Regions from separate parts of the Micromonospora sp. DT63 genome, predicted to be linked through region 1. Evidence: riboswitches for the same ligand, from Rfam matches in the RefSeq annotation. Region 1 holds a riboswitch; the other holds the start of a gene.
What was found. Region 1 has a riboswitch for S-adenosylmethionine ahead of ACLQ27_RS10850 (aminotransferase class V-fold PLP-dependent enzyme). Riboswitches for the same ligand answer to the same signal wherever they lie in the genome.

Region 1 (8,035 bases):
GCCCCATCGGCTGGTACGCCTCGATCGCCCGCAGGTGGGTCTGGTCCAGCAGTTCCAGCAGGCTGGGCGTGAGGCCCCGCGCGGCGATCCGGGCCACCGCCGTGCCGGCCGCCGCCGTGGAGCCGAAGACCGCCACCAGGGTCAGCGAGTCGGCCGGGGCCGGCCGCAGCGCCACGGTCACCTCGGTGATCACCCCGAGGGTGCCCTCCGAGCCGACGAAGAGCCGCGTCAGGTCGTAGCCGGCCACCCCCTTGGCGGTACGCCGCCCGGTGCGCAGCACCTCGCCGGAGGCGAGCACCACCTCCAGGCCGAGCACGTACTCGGTGGTCACGCCGTACTTCACGCAGCACATGCCGCCGGCGTTGGTGGCCACGTTGCCGCCGATCGTGGACGACTCCCAGGAGCCGGGGTCCGGCGGGTACCAGAGGCCCTGCCTGGCGACCGCCGCGGCGAGCGCGGCGTTGACCACGCCGGGCTGGACCACAGCGATACGGCCCACCGGGTCGATCTCGCGGATCTCGTCCATCGCGACGGTGCTGATCACCACCGCGCCGTCCACCGCGTTCGCCGCGCCGGCCAGCCCGGTCCGCGCGCCCTGCGGCACCACAGGTACGCCGTGCCGTGCCGCCGCCCGGATCACCGCCACCACCTGCTCGGTGGTGCGGGGGCGGGTCACCACTGCCGGGACTCCGGCGGCGCAGAGGTCGGCCTCGTCGCGCTGGTGCAGGCGCAGCAGGTCCGGGTCGGTGAGCACGGCGTTCTCGCCCAGGGCGGCGCGCAGGTCGTCGAGGAGTCCGGTGGGGGCCATGCCGCCGAGGCTAGGTCGCCGACCACCGATCATCAACGCGGGCTAGCTTGGGCACCATGCTCTACCTGGACCGGCCGGCCTGGCCGTGGCGCGGTCGACTCTGGTCGCACCTGATCAGCGACGTCTCCTACGCCGAGTTGCACGCCTTCGCCGAGGCGCTTGGCGCACCCCGGCGCGGCTTCGACCGGGACCACTACGACATCCCGGCCGACCGGTTCGCGGCGGCGGTGTGGCTCGGGGCCCGGGTGGTGCCGAGCCGGGAACTCGTCAGGTTGCTGCGCGACGCGGGACTGCGTCGCCCGAAGCACCTCGTCAAGCCGGGTTCGTCGGCGATCCGCTGAGTGCGGCCAGCTCACGGCGCAGGTTGTCGCGGGCCGGCTGCTCCCACCGGTCGGCGAGCGGCGGCAGCCGGAACAGCGCGGGCAGCGCCAGCAGCCCGGTGAGCACGGTGGCCCGTCCCGTCCGGAAGGCCGGATCGGGCACGTGCGCGTACTCCCGCCGGATCGCCGCCGCGTAGCTGTCGTAGGCGGCCGGCGGTCCGGCCAGCACGGCGAGGTCCGCGTCACAGAGCAGGGCGCCGTCGGGGTCGCCAGGGCCCACGGCGTGCCCGGCGGTGAGCAGGACCAACCGGCGCACCTCGGCCACCGCGGGCGCCGGCACCCCGAGGCCGGTGAGCAGGTGCCCGGCCAGCGCGGCACTGTCCCGCTCGTTGGTGTCGCCGGGGGCCCGCGGGTCGTAGACCGCGTCGTGGCACCAGGCGGCCAACCGGACCAGGTCGGGTCGGTCGGCCGACGCGGCGTGCCGGTCCACCACATCGAGGACGGCGCTCAGGTGCGCCACCGTGTGGTACTGCCGGTGCGGCTCCCGCCACCGGGCCAGCAGCTCCTCCCCGGCCCGGGTGGAGCGCTCGTCGGGTCTCGCCCCGGCGTCACGGGCCGCCGCCCGCCACCGGTCCAGCAGATCGGCCACCGCCCGAGTCTGCCGCATCCGTGCGCCGCACGCGGGAGAGAGGATTCAGGGCCCCCGCCACGGGTAGTCGCGCCCATGGCGGTGGCCCGGGACAAGAAACCTCCGGTGGTACGGCGTACCCCGCTGCGCGAGGGCCTGGTGGACGTCGACGGGGCGCGCATCGCCGAGGCCACCCAGCAACTGCGGCACCGCGGCCGGGCCACCCTGCACGACCGGCTGCACCGGGTGCGGATGGCGGGTGGGCTGGCCGTCCAGGCCGGGTTGGCGGCCGGGCTGGCGTACCTCGTCTCGCACAAGTTGCTCGGCAACCCGCAGCCGGTCTTCGCGCCGATCTCCGCGGTCGGCACGCTCGCCGCGTCGGTCGGGCAGCGGTTCCGCCGGACCGTCGAGCTGATCGTCGGGGTGGGCGTCGGGGTGTTCGTCGGCGACCTCCTGATCTACTTCCTCGGCACCGGGGCGTGGCAGCTCGGCCTGGTGGTCACGGTGGCGATCCTGCTCACCATCTTCGCCGGGGCGAGCGTGGCCATCGTCATCCAGGCCGCCGCCACGGCGGTGCTGATCGTGACGTTGAGCCCGTCCACCCAGAACCTGGAGATCCCCCGCTTCGTCGACGCCTTTCTCGGCGGCGGCATCGCGCTGCTGGTGACGGCTGTCCTGTTGCCGCTGAACCCACTGCGTGTGATCAACCGGGCCGCCCGGCCGGCGCTGGACCTGCTCGCCGCCCAGCTCGACGCCACCGCCGACGGGCTGCGCGACCGGGACCGGGCCGGCATCCAGCGGGCGCTGGAGCGGCTGCGCAACAACAAGGACGAGCTGGCCACCCTGGCCGAGGCGATCGAGGGCGCGAAGGAGACGGCCACCCTGTCGCCGGCCCGCTGGCACCGCCGCGGCGAGCTGATCCACTACGCGGAGGCGGCCGACCCGATCGACCGCGCCATGCGTAACAGCGGCACGCTGATCCGCCGGTCCGTCACCCTGATCGAGGACGACGAGCCGGTGCCGGATCCGATGCCGGACGCGATCGGCCACCTCGCCGAGTCGGTCCGGCTGCTCAAGCACGAGTTCGCGGCGGGCGAGGAGCCGCAGAAGGCACGGGAGCGCTCGCTGCGGGCCGTCAGCGAGGCCGGCCGGGCGTACGGGGCGGGGGTCGGCTTCTCCGGGAGTGTCGTGATCGCCCAGATCCGGACCACGGCGAGTGACCTGCTGGTGGCCTCCGGGGTCGAGCAGGAGGAGGCGAACCGGTGGATCCGGACGGCCTTCGGGGAGCAGGAACGGCCGATCGGCGAACCGGCCGAGCCGGGCGAGGCGCCGAAGCCACCCACCGCCCCGCCGGTCGGCTGAGCGCGGGGCGGCGGGGCGTCCGGGGCAGGGACTCAGCCCGGCGCAGGCGCAGGCGCAGGCCAGCTCGGCTCAGGCCAGCTCGGCGAGCGCGGCCAGTAGGCGGTCGACCTGGGCGGCGGTGCTGCCCAGGCCGATGCTGGCGCGCAACGCGGTCGGCGGAAGATCCCGCCGGCCGGTACGCCCGGCGGCCTCGCCGAGCAGCCGCCGGGCCAGCGGGTGGGCGCAGAACAACCCGTCCCGGACGCCGATCCGGTGTTCGGCGGCCAGTCGGGCGGCCACCGCGGCGGAGTCCCGGCCGGCGACCACGAACGAGACGATGCCGACCCGGGGCGCGTCGGGGCCGAACGTGCGCAACTCCACCACGTGCGGCAGGGCGGCGAGGCCGGTGCGCAGCCGGGCCAGCAGCGCCTGTTCCCGGGCGGCCAGCGCCACCCGGTCGGCGTCGGCCAGCGCCGCGCACACCGCCGCCAGCGCCACCGCGCCCAGCAGATTCGGGGTGCCGCCCTCGTGTCGGGCCGGGCCGTTCGCCCAGGTCACGTCGTGGGTGGCCGGCCCGACGTGGCTGGTGGCGCCGCCGCCGGCGAGGTACGGCGCGGCGGCGTCCAACCAGTCCGTGCGGCCGATGAGCACACCCGTGCCGAACGGGGCGTACAGCTTGTGGCCGGAGACGGCCAGGTAGTCCACGTCGAGCGTGTCCCTGTCGACCGGGGCGTGCGGCGCGAGCTGTGCGGCGTCGAGGACGATCCGGGCGCCGTGGCGGTGGGCCACCCGGGCCAGCTCGGCGACCGGCCACAGCTCGCCTGTCACGTTGCTCGCCCCGGTCACCGCGACGAGCACCGGCAGCGCGGGATTGCTGTCGCGGCGCAGCTCGGTGAGGGCGGCGGCGAGAGCGCGGACCGCCCCGCCCGGGTCGGCGGGCACCGGCAGGCGCACCGAGCCGCGTGGCCAGGGCAGCAGGTTGGCGTGGTGCTCGCCCGCGAAGGTGACGACTGTCGTGCCGGCGGGCAGCGCCCGGGCCAGCAGGTTGAGGGCGTCGGTGGTGTTCCGGGTGAAGATCACGTGGTCGTCGGCGCGGGCGCCGAAGAAGTCGCCTACCGTCTGCCGGGCCCGCTCGTAGGCCAGGGTGCAGCGCCGCGACAGCGCTCCCGCGCCGCGGTGCACGCTGGCGTACCAGGGGAGCAGTTCGGTGACCGCGTCGGCCGCGGCCCGCGCGCACGGCGCGGTGGCCGCGTAGTCGAGGTTGATCTCGCCGGGCACGCCGAGCACGTCGAGCGCCGCCGACGGCTGGGGCGCGACGGTGGGCAGGGCGGGCAGCGAGGGTACGAGGGTGACGGACACGCCGGAACCTCCGGGGTCAGGGACCCCGGGTGTGGCCTCGGGACGGGGTCCGCGCTTGCCCAGCACGCCGATCGGGCTGGGCCCGGTCATCACCCGGGGCACCCCACCGCGAACTCGACGAGGGTTGCCGGCCAGCAAGCCGGGGCTTGACGCTGGCGCTCGTGACCTGCCGGCAGCATAGCGGCTGTGGATGCGGCCGAACCAGCCGGCGGCGGATGGCTACGCTGACCGCATGGCCGACACCCCGCCCGGTGCACCCCTGCCGTCGCCGCCGCACCCGCCGGCGGCCCCGCCCGTCGGCGGGTCAACCGGGATCCCGCCGCGCCGCTTCGGCTGGCTGCGGTTCCTGGTGCTGGCCGGGGTGGTGCTGTTCATCGCGGCGTGCGCGGTCTTCATGGTCATCACCCTCGGCCAGTCGCTGGGCGTACAGGCGCTGCTGGTCGGGGTGGGCGCTGCGATCCTGCCGGTGCCGGTGCTCGTCGCGTGCTTCCTCTGGCTCGACCGCTACGAACCGGAGCCCCTGAAATACCTGATCTTCTGCTTCGCGTGGGGCGCGTTCGTCTCCACCGCCGCCTCGTTGAAGGTGAACGAGTTCGCCGCCGGGCGGTTCGCCGACTGGGGGCTGCCGGACGCGCTGACCGGCGTGCTGGTGGCGCCGTTCATCGAGGAGCTGACGAAGGCGCTCGGCCCGATCCTGCTGCTGGTGTTCCGGCGGCGGGAGTGGTCCGGGATCACCGACGGCCTGGTCTACTGCGGGCTCTCCGCGGTCGGCTTCGCGATGGTGGAGAACATCCTCTACCTGGGCGGGTACGGCTATGCGGCCGGCGCCGACCGGTACGGCCCGGCGACCGGCGCCCAGCAGGTGATCGCCATCTTCATCGTGCGGATCCTCCTGTTCGGGTTCGCCCACCCCCTCTTCACCTCGATGACCGGTGTGGGGCTCGGTGTCGCCGCCCGGACGGCCGACCGGCGGGTCCGGGTGCTCGCTCCGATCGCCGGCCTGCTGCTGGCGATGATGCTGCACGGCACGTGGAACCTGCTGCCGACGCTGACCCAGGCCACCGGCGAGGCCGTGATCATGCTGTACGGCTTCCTGGGTCTGATGGTGCCGGTGTTCTTCGGCGTGGTCGGGCTGGCCGTGTGGCTGCGCGCCTGGGAGGGGCGGCTCACCGAGCGGACGCTGCCCGACTACGTCCGCGCCGGCTGGTTGAGCCCGCCCGAGGTGGCCGCGCTGAGCAGTCTGGGCCGTCGGCACGCCGCCCGTAGCTGGGCACGCCGGGTCGCCGGGGACGCCGGGGTGCGGGCGATGCGCGGATACCAGCTCGCCGCGACCCGGCTGGCCCTGCTGCGCGACGGGACGCTTCGTGGTCTGGACCGGAAGCCCGCTGACCGGGAGCGGACGTTCGCCGAGGAGCGGCAACTGCTGGAGGCGATCACCGCGTACCGGTCGTACTTCGTGGGTCGCGACCCCCAGGCCCCGGTGGGTGTCTGGGACGGCAGCCGTTACCACCTGCGCTTCCCGGACGGTACGCAGCGACCGGTGGACGCGCCCGACGAGCCGGTCGTGCCGATCCCGGTGGTGCTCGCCCCGCCGCCGCCTCCGATGGGCTACGCGCCGCCCAACTGGCACGGTCTGCGCCCCGCAGCGCCGTGGCCGCCGCCCGGTCACCCCTGACGGCGGTCGGCGGGCTCAGGTCATCAGCGTGGTGAGGAAGTCACCGAGCCCCTGCGCCATCGCGATCAGCGCGGCCCCGATCGCCTTGAACATCTGCGCGGCGCCGTCCGGGCGGAACGCCATGAAGTAGATCAGGAACGCGACGCTGCCCCAGGTCAGCAGTTTCTTCACGAATACCGGCATCGTCCCTCCCCAGGGCCCACGGTCGCCGGCTGGCTTCCCGCGCCACGGGCTGGCAAACGGCGCGGTGGCGTCCGCCGGCCAGGGGAGGTGCGTCAGAGATAGAGACCTGTGGAATCGTTCTCGATCCGCTCGGCGGCCACGGCGTGCACGTCGCGCTCCCGCAGCAGCACGTACCCGCGGCCGTGCAGCTCGACCTCGGAACGGTCGTCCGGGTCGAAGAGGACCCGGTCACCGGAGACGATGGCGCGGACGTTCGGCCCCACGCCGACCGCGGTGGCCCACGCGAGGCGCTTGCCGACCGCGGCGGTCGCCGGGATGACGATGCCCGCGGTGGAACGGCGCTCGCCCTCGCTGCCGTCCATGCGTACCAGCACGCGGTCGTGCAGTAGGCGGATCGGCAGGCCGGCGTCGAGATCGTTGTCGGCGGTCACGCCGCAGAGGCTACCGTGTGGCCGACGGGGGCCGGCCGGTGGTTACGCAGGAGATGGTCGGGGCAATGTGTGGCTGAACTGTCCTACGGTGTCGGGAACGGACGTATGCTGTCCGACCTGTCGCCGTGGGCGGGCCGGGTTTTCTGCCAGGAGGTGCGTTTGAGCCGCTTCGAGCGGGTACGCGGGCGGCTTCGCCGCGCCTACCAGTCACGACAGGAGTCGACGCGCGTCGACGAGGGCACGTTGAGTGAGGAGTTGAGCGACGTGTCGGGGGCGGCCGGTGTGGCGTCGCCGGCGGTGCCGGGGCCGACCGCAGCACCGAGCGCCACCGTCTACGGCGCGGATGCTGCGGCGGAGCTGCACAGCTCCACCGCCAGCCGGGACGACGCCGACGTCCCGCACGGGCTGCGGATCGCCGCCGCGTGGTGCTGGCGGCTGATCGTGATCGGTGTGGTGGCCTGGGCCCTGCTCAGGATCGTCGGCACGATCAAGATCGTGATCATTCCGCTGGCCATCGCGCTGCTGCTCTCCGCGTTGCTCGCGCCAGCGGTGGGCTGGCTGTTGCGGGCCCGTTTCCCCCGGTCGCTGGCGACGGCGGTGGTGCTGGTCGGCGGCCTGGTCGCAGTCATCGGCACGCTGACGCTGGTGGTCAACGAGTTCATTCGCGGCGTACCCGAGCTGAGCGAGAAGTCGTCGGAAGGCGTCCGGCAGATCCAGAACTGGCTGAAGACGGGTCCGCTGCACCTCTCCGACACCCAGCTCGACCGCTACATCGACGAGGCGCAGGCCTGGATCAACGACAACACCTCGAAGTTCACCAGCGGTGCGCTGAGCACCGCGGCGACGCTGGCGGAGGTGCTGACCGGCACGCTCCTGGTGCTCTTCGCGACGTTCTTCTTCCTGCGCGACGGCAACCGGATCTGGCGGTTCCTGGTCCGGTTGCTGCCGGTGGCCGCCCGGTGGAAGGTCGACGACGCCGGCCGCGCCTCCTGGCAGACCCTCGTCGCGTACGTCCGCGCGACGGTGCTTGTCGCCTTCATCGACGCGGTCGGTATCGGCATCTTCCTGGTCATCTTCGACGTGCCGTTCGCCTTCCCGCTGGCGGCGCTGGTGTTCCTCGGCGCGTTCATCCCGATCGTCGGCGCGGCGCTCTCCGGCGGCGTGGCGGTGTTGGTGGCGCTTGTCGACAGCGGCCCGGTCACCGCGTTGATCATCCTCGGAGCGGTGATCGGCGTGCAGCAGATCGAGGGGCACGTGCTTCAACCGCTGATCATGGGGCGGGCGGTCGCC
Region 2 (8,035 bases), on a different contig from region 1:
TTCCAGCCGGGCGGGCCGGCGAACGGCCGGGCGTTGGCCTACCTGGCGCACCAGCACCTCGGCGGCGTGTTCGGCACCGTCTACGACCTGTCGACGATCGGGATCCTGTGGTTCGCGGGCGCGTCGGCGATGGCCGGGTTGCTCAATCTCGTACCCCGTTATCTGCCGCGGTACGGCATGGCCCCGACCTGGGCGCGGGCGGTCCGGCCGCTGGTGCTGGTCTTCACCACCGTGGCGTTCGTGATCACGGTGGTCTTCTCCGCGAGCGTGGACGCGCAGGGCGGCGCGTACGCCACCGGGGTCCTGGTGTTGATCACCTCGGCGGCGACGGCGGTGACCCTCGCGGCGCGACGACGGCGCCAGCGGGGGCGGACGTACGCCTTCGGGACCATCGCGTTGATCTTCGTCTACACCACTGTGGCGAACGTCGTGGAACGCCCCGACGGCGTCAAGATCGCCGCCTGTTTCATCGGCGGGATGATCCTGGTGTCGGTGCTGTCCCGGCTCATGCGGGCCTACGAGCTGCGCGTCGACCACGTCGAGCTGGACCCGACCGCCGCCCGGATGATCGACGAGCGGGCCACCCGTCGGATCCGCCTCATCGCGCACGAGCCGGAGCGCCGCGACCCGGCCGAGTACCGCGCAAAGCTGGCACAGACCATGGCGGACAACGACTTCCCCGACGACAGCGACGTCATCTTCGTCGAGGTCCACGTCACCGACCCGTCGGACTTCGAGACCGAGCTGCCGGTGCGCGGCAGCGTGGCGCACGACAGCTACCCGGTGCTCAGCCTGACCGGCTCGTCGGTGCCCACCGCGCTCGCCGCCCTGCTGCTGGAGATCCGCGACCGGAGCCGGCGACGGCCACACATCTACTTCGAGTGGAGCGAGGGTGGCCCGGGTCGCAACCTCCTGCGCTACCTGGCGTTCGGGCAGGGCGCCATCGCCTCGGTCACCCGGGAGATCCTGCGTCGCCAGGAGCCCGACCCGCGCCGCCGGCCGCACGTGCACGCCGGTTGACCTGCCGGTCGAACCGTCGCGGACGGTGAGCGTGGTCATAACGGCTGGACGGTCCACCGGTCGGAGCTGCTAGCCTCGGCGCAGGTCATGAGTGCCAGCGCGAAGCCCCGGCTCGCTGGCCGGCAACCCTCCTCCGCGGTGGGGTGCCCCGGGTGAAGACCAGGCACCGGCAGGACGCCGGCGCAAGCGTGGCCTGGCACCCAGGTCAGCAACAGACCCGGGAGACCGTATGCGCATCATCCTCAGCCCCACGCCACCGGCCGGTCGGCTCATGCCGACCCTGACCCGGCGTCGCCACGTGGACCTGATGCGAATGCGCAGCGCAGCGTGTACCGCCACCTGACGCGCTGACCCCCCTCCCCTCCCCGGGCGCCCTCGCCCACCCCACTCGACCCTCGCGTCGATCATGAAGTTGTTGCCCGTCCGACCGGCGTGTCGGGGCAACAACTTCATGATCGACCGGGTCAATGCACCCTTTTGGAGACACCCGTGCGATCTTTTTCTGTCCTGAGCCGTGTGGTTGCCGTTGGGGCGGCCCTTCTGGTTGCCGGCGGGTTGGCCGCGTGCGGTGGCGACGACTCGTCGGGCGCCGCCGGCAACCCGTACGGGCTGGCGCAGGCCGGCGTGCTGCGGGCCGGCACGCTCACCGACGCCCCGCCGAACGTGTACCTCAAGGACGGTAAGTTCACCGGCTTCGACAACGACCTGCTGACCGCGGTGGCCGGCAAGCTCGGCCTGACTGTCGAGTTCGTCGGAACCGACTTCTCCGCGCTGCTCTCCCAGGTCAACAACCACAAGTTCGACGTCGGCAGCTCCTCGATCACGATCACCGAGGCGCGGAAGAAGACAGTCGACTTCGGCAACGGCTACGACTTCGGCTACTTCGGGCTGGACGTGCCGGCCGGCTCGCCGATCACCGGGTTCGACCAGCTCGCCGGCAAGCGGGTCGTGGTGGTCCAGGGCACCGTCCAGGACGACTACGCCACCGGCAAGCAGCTCGACCCGGTGCGGGTGCCGGACTACAACGGCGCGATCAACCAGCTCAAGGCGGGCACCGCCGACGCGTGGATCGCCCCGGCGGAGATCGGCGAGAAGTCGGCCGCCGACAGCAAGGGAAAGATCACCGTGGCGGCCAAGCAGCTCAGCCCGGCACCCACCGCGTACGCCGTGGCCAAGGGCAACGACAAGCTGCGCGAGGCGCTGAACAAGGGCCTCGACGAGGTGATCGCCGACGGCACCTGGAGCCGGTTGCAGGCCCAGTACTACCCGGGCCGCCCCATCCCGGCGGACTTCACCCCGGGCAGCGGCACCGTAGCGGCGCCGTCCGCATCCGCCGTGCCGTCGGCGTCGGCGTCGGCTGCGTCCTGAACCGGTGACGAGCGAGCAGGGCGGTAGGAGAGGCGACCGATGGATCCGTTGAGCACCCTGTGGGAGACCTTCTTCGACGCCGACGCGATGCGCGAGGCGCTGCCCGAGATGCTGACCGTCGGGCTGCCCAACACGCTGATCCTGGCGGTCTCCGCCGCCCTGCTCGGCACGGTGTTCGGCCTGCTGCTGGCCGTGGCCGGCATCTCGCGCAGTCGATGGCTGCGCTGGCCGGCGCGCGTCTACACCGACGTCTTCCGCGGGCTGCCGGCCGCGGCGACGATCCTGCTGATCGGCGTCGGGCTGGCACCGCTCGGCATGCGGGTCTGGGGACCGGACCCGTACCCGCTGGGCGTCCTCGCGCTGTCGCTGATCGCGGCGGCGTACATCGGGGAGATCTTCCGCTCCGGCATCCAGTCGGTGGAGGCGGCCCAGTTGGAGGGCGCGCGGGCGCTCGGCTTCTCCTGGGCCGACGCGATGCGGCTGGTGATCATCCCGCAGGGCATCCGGCGGGTGCTGCCCGCCTGGGTCAACCAGCTCATCGCGCTGATCAAGGACTCCAGCCTGGTCTACTTCCTCGGCCTGGTGGCCAGCCAGCGGGAGCTGTTCCGCATCGGGCAGGACTACGCGGCCACCACCGGCAACGAGTCCGCGTTGCTGCTCGCCGGGCTCTTCTACCTGGCGTTGACCGTCCCGCTGACGCACGTCGTCAACTGGATCGACAGACGGCTGCGCAACGGCCGGCCGGCCACCGCACCCGCCGACGACGAGGACGACGACCTGGCGCTGGCCGGGGCCCCGGAAGGAGACCGGCGATGACCACCACCGCGACCACCACCTCGGTGAGCCTCCAGGCGCGCGACGTCCACCTGGCCTTCGGGCCGAACCGCGTGCTGCGGGGCGTCGACCTGAGCGTGCAGCGGGGTGGGACGGCCTGCGTGATCGGGCCGTCCGGGTCGGGCAAGTCCACTCTGCTGCGTACCCTCAACCGGCTCATCGAGCCCGACCGGGGCGACGTGCTGCTGGACGGGCGCAGCGTGCTGCGCGACGACCCGGACGCGCTGCGCCAGCGGGTGGGCATGGTGTTCCAGCAGTTCAACCTCTTCCCGCACATGAGCGTGCTGCGCAACGTCACCCTTGCTCTGCGGCGGCTGCGCAAGCTCGGCGAGGACGAGGCGGTGGCGGTCGCCCGCGACCAGTTGGAGCTGGTGGGGCTCGCCGGCAAGGCCGATGCCCGGCCGGCGCAGCTCTCCGGTGGCCAGCAGCAGCGGGTGGCGATCGCCCGGGCGCTGGCGCTGCGGCCCGAGGTGATGCTCTTCGACGAGGCCACCTCGGCGCTCGACCCGGAACTGGTCAAGGGGGTGCTCGGGGTGATGACCGACCTGTCCGCCGCCGGAATGACCATGGTGGTGGTCACCCACGAGATGGGCTTCGCCCGGCACGTCGCCGACACCGTCGCCTTCATGGACCGGGGTGTGGTGCTGGAGGCCGGCCCGCCGGAGGGGATCTTCGAGGGGGCCGAGCATCCCCGGCTCCGCCGCTTCCTCGCCCAGGTGCTCTGAGACGGCCGCTCAGCCGGCCTGGATGCGCAGGTGCAGCGCGAACGCCTTCAGGTCGCCAAGCAGCTCCAGGATGGCGTTGCGGTACGCGACCGACGCCCACAGGTGCAGCTCCTCGTCGTCCAGCCCGCCGAACGCCAGCGAGAGCGCCTTGCGCCGACGCCGGTCGAGCACCTTGTGCGGGCGGGCGAGCAGGTCGCCCTCCCGGCGCAGCGCCTGAAGGTAGGCGGCCACCGCCTCCTGGTAGTGCCGCCCGGCGACCCGCTCCAGCAGGGTGAACTCGAAGACGTTCAACGCCGCCTCGGAATCCCAGTACGCGGCGTCGCGCACCGGCGCGCTCGCGAAGTGCCGGCCCATGGCGTGCCGGGCCTCGTAGAGCAGCAGCACGCCCCGGCCGGTGGTGCTCAGCGGTCGGCGGGGCGACGGCAGGCGCAGCGTGCGTACCGGCGCCGCGGCGGTCAGATCCACCGCGCCGGCGTACGTCGGCATGCGGTGCGTTCCCGACGTCGGCTCCGGCAGCAGGCAGGCCCGCTCCTGGTAGGGCAGCTGGCCACCGGTGGGCACGGCGCGCACCGTCGCGGCGTGCAGCTCGGCCAGGGGTCGGTCGTCCGGGGCCTGGCCCGGCGGCAGGGTGAGCACGAGACCGTTGACGCCGGGCACCGGCACGCCCAGCACGCAGGAGGTGCGCAGGAACGCCCAGGTCGCCGCCGCCTCGCGGATGCCGCTCGCCACCGCCTGCGCGTCGGCCCGCCAGTCCTGGGCGATCCGCAGCCGCTGCGCCAGGTCGGCGGTCGCGGCGTCGTCGTGCGGGTACAGCTCCCGGACGGCCCGGGGCAGCGACCCGAGGCGCAGCTCAAGCGGGTCGCCGGTGGGTCGGGGCACGGCGTGCCTCGGGCAGTCGGCGGCGGAGTGCGGGTCACCGTCGACCGCGTGGCAGTCCCCCAGCCAGCTCGCGCCGGGTGGGCCGGCCGGACGGGCGAACGCGAGGTGGGGCAGCCGGCCGGTGCGCAGCACCGTCTCGTACTGGGGGCCGGTGCGCGCGGCGCGCAGCACGTCGAGTGGCAGCATCGGCGCCAGCGCCACCACCGCATCGAGGACGACGCAGTGCGGGCAGGCGTCGCGGACCTGGTAGCGGCGGAGGTGGTCCACGCCGGGCTGCTCCCACTGGACCCCGATGACTGCGTCGTCCTGCGCCATCAGGTAGAGGAACTGGGTGGCGACGCGTTCGCGGGTGACCGCCACCAGCTCGTCGAGGAACTCCCGCTCGGTGACCGTCCGCAGGTCGGTTTCGCTCCCTCCGGTGGTCATGGGCACCCCCTCGCGGGCCTAACGCATCGACGGACGCCGAACCGGTTCTTACCGTACCCGCCGACGACGTGCCCGAACGTCCCGCACGCGCGGGGGCGGTGTCACCAATCCGTCAGGCCGCCGGCGCCGGCCGGTGTCACTCGCTGGGCCCCCGCCCCAGCAGCCGGATCTCCTCATTGTCCAGGGCGGCCTGGAGCTCCTGGAGCACCAGGTCGTCGATCTCCCGGTTGTCGCGCAGCCGGGTCAGCTCCCGCCGCTTGTGGGCGAGGACGCCGAGGCGCAGGCGCTGGTCCAGCCGGCGTTCCTCGGCGGTACGCCCACCGCTGTCGTTGAAGTCCTCCAGGTGCCGCTGGTACTCGGCCTGCAGCCGGCTCACCGTCTCCCCCTCGACGCCGATCTCGGCGGCGACCCGGGGCAGCGCCTCCAGGCCGGCCTGGGTGGCGCGCTGGCGGGCCTGCCGGGCCTCGTCGACGCGTTCGGGGTCGCCGGTCAGCCCCGCCCAGCGCACCACCAGCGGCAGGGTGGTGCCCTGCACGAGCATGATCAGGACGATGACCAGCGCGGTGACGAAGATGATCAGGTCGCGCTCGGCCACCGGTGTGCCGGCGGCCGTCATCGTCGGAACTGCCAGCGCGGCGGCGAGCGACACGGCGCCCCGGAAACCGGCCCAGCCGGCCACGGTCCCCACCCGCCAGTCGGACGCCGGCTGGTCGTGGTCCATCATCCGGCGGCGGCGCAGCTTCGCCGACTCGGCCGTCAGGTAGACGAACAGCAGCCGGGTGGCGACGACGACCGGGGTGACCACCAGCACGATCGCCAGTGCCCGGCCCGGCGAGGTGCTGGAGATGCCCCGCACCGCGCGGGGGATCTGCGTGCCGAGCAGCACGAACAGGCCACCGTTGATGAGGAACGTGGACAGGTCCCAGAACGCGTACGCCAGCACCCGGGACCGGGCGCGGATCACCCGTGGACCGGCGTACGCCAGCACCAGGCCGGCCACCACGACGGCCAGCACACCGCTGGCGTGCACCGAGTCGGCGAGGAGGAACGCCGCGAACGGCGTCAGCACACTCAGCGCCCCCTCGCGCAGCGGGTCGTCGAGCCGCTTGCGGATCAGCACCACGGCGGTGCCCACCAGCAGGCCGGCGACCACTCCACCGACGCCGGCCCCGACGAACTCCTCGCCGATGCCCAGCACCCCCGGCCTCTCGCTCTGGGTGAGCAGGCCGACGGCCACCGCGAAGATCACCAGGGCGCTGCCGTCGTTGATCAGGCTCTCCGCGTGCAGGGTGGTGAGCAGCTTGCGGGGCAGGCGCTTGGCCAGGCCGGTGACCGCGGCGGCGTCGGTCGGCGCGAGGACCGCGCCGAGCACCCAGGCGGCCGCGGGGTTCACGCCGAACGCCTGCGCGGTCAGGGACACCGTGACCATGGTGAGCACCACGAGCACCACGGCGAGCAGCCCGATCACCGGCAGGTTGGCCCGGATCTCGCGCAGGCTGATGGTGAGACTCTCCCGGTAGAGGATCGCGGGCAGGAAGATCAACAGCACCAGGTCCGGCTCCAGGGTCACCTCGGACAGCGGCGGCGCCAGCCCGAGCAGCACCCCGAACCCGATCAGCAACACCGGTGGCGCCACCCGGTACCGGCCGCCGAGGGTGGTGCCGACCAGGACGGTGACGCCCAGCACCACGATCAGGACGAGCACCTGCACGGCGTACCCCCTCGATCCCCGGCCGACGACGAACGCCGGTTGTTCCATCTGATCGCACCCCGGTTGCCGGTTCCACAGGAACGGGCAAGTCGCCGGGCGCGGGGCACGCGCCCGGCCGGGTCAGCTCGGGTCGGCGGTACGGAGGCGCGCGGTGAGCAGGCGGGCGGTACGACGGTGTCGGGCGGCTTCCTCGTCGCGGCCGAGCGCGGTGGCCAGGTCGGCGAGGTGCCCGGCCACCGGGCCGACGGTGAGCACCCCGCTGCCGGCGGCCAGTTCGCCGGCCGCCGGGCCGAGCGCGGCGGCGACGCGCTCCATGGTGGGCCGGTCGCCGACGGCGAGGGCGCCCCGGGCGGTGAGGCACAGCCGTACCTCCCGCAGCAGGTCGTGCGGCCCGTCCGGGAGGGCCCGCAGGGCCGCTCGGGCGGCGTCGCGGTCCCCCTCGGCCGCGAGCAGCAGCGGGCGGACCCACGGCTCGTGCGGTCCCCAGTCCAGGCCCGCCCAGTCCTCGTCGTCCGGCCCGGGGATCGGCCGCTGACTCACCGGCCCGAAGGCCGGTTGGTCCTGGCCCGTTCGGCCCGCGCCCGTGGACGCCAGCGGGTCGGCGCTGACGGCGTCGGCCAGGCGCAGACCGAGCAGGGCGAGTGGCAGCAGTCCGTGGGCGAAGCCCGGCATGGCGTCGGCGGGGAGCCGTTCGGCGGCCGCCCGGTACGCGGTCGCCGCCGCCTCCCGGTCGCCGCCCAACGCCCGGCGCAGCGCGGCGTACCAGCCGGTGAAGACGCCGACCAGCGGCAGCTCGTACCGCTGGGCGAGGCGGTCGGCGGCGCGGGCGTGCTGGTCCGCGCCGGTCCGGTCGGCTCGCGCGCAGCACGACTGGACTCCGATGAGGTGACCCAGCACCTCGAAGGTCACCAACTGGCGCGCGGCGGCCACGTCGATTAGTTCCGCGCCGATCCGGGCCCGCTCGGCGGCCAGCCCGACGCGGTGGAACGTGTGCATGAACCGCGCGTTCAGCGCGAAGGCGAGCAACCCGGGGTCGGCGACGGTCCGGGCGATCCGTTCGGCCTCGGCGGCG

Region 2: another riboswitch for S-adenosylmethionine. It lies ahead of ACLQ27_RS21940 (ABC transporter substrate-binding protein); the one in region 1 lies ahead of ACLQ27_RS10850 (aminotransferase class V-fold PLP-dependent enzyme).

What each region holds. Positions count from the first base shown of each region.
Region 1 is NZ_JBNCKQ010000002.1:860,972-869,006, reverse strand. It holds gene ACLQ27_RS10870 (FAD-binding oxidoreductase) at 1-808, opposite strand, end outside; gene ACLQ27_RS10865 (DUF4031 domain-containing protein) at 865-1,149, shown strand; gene ACLQ27_RS10860 (HD domain-containing protein) at 1,121-1,795, opposite strand; gene ACLQ27_RS10855 (FUSC family protein) at 1,916-3,118, shown strand; gene ACLQ27_RS10850 (aminotransferase class V-fold PLP-dependent enzyme) at 3,188-4,423, opposite strand; SAM riboswitch class IV at 4,503-4,623, opposite strand; gene ACLQ27_RS10845 (PrsW family intramembrane metalloprotease) at 4,647-6,131, shown strand; gene ACLQ27_RS10840 (hypothetical protein) at 6,147-6,314, opposite strand; gene ACLQ27_RS10835 (GroES family chaperonin) at 6,407-6,745, opposite strand; gene ACLQ27_RS10830 (AI-2E family transporter) at 6,851-8,035, shown strand, end outside.
Region 2 is NZ_JBNCKQ010000006.1:82,711-90,745, reverse strand. It holds gene ACLQ27_RS21945 (amino acid transporter) at 1-1,020, shown strand, start outside; SAM riboswitch class IV at 1,104-1,215, shown strand; gene ACLQ27_RS21940 (ABC transporter substrate-binding protein) at 1,537-2,388, shown strand; gene ACLQ27_RS21935 (amino acid ABC transporter permease) at 2,428-3,204, shown strand; gene ACLQ27_RS21930 (amino acid ABC transporter ATP-binding protein) at 3,201-3,947, shown strand; gene ACLQ27_RS21925 (hypothetical protein) at 3,957-5,252, opposite strand; gene ACLQ27_RS21920 (Na+/H+ antiporter) at 5,389-7,011, opposite strand; gene ACLQ27_RS21915 (BTAD domain-containing putative transcriptional regulator) at 7,084-8,035, opposite strand, start outside.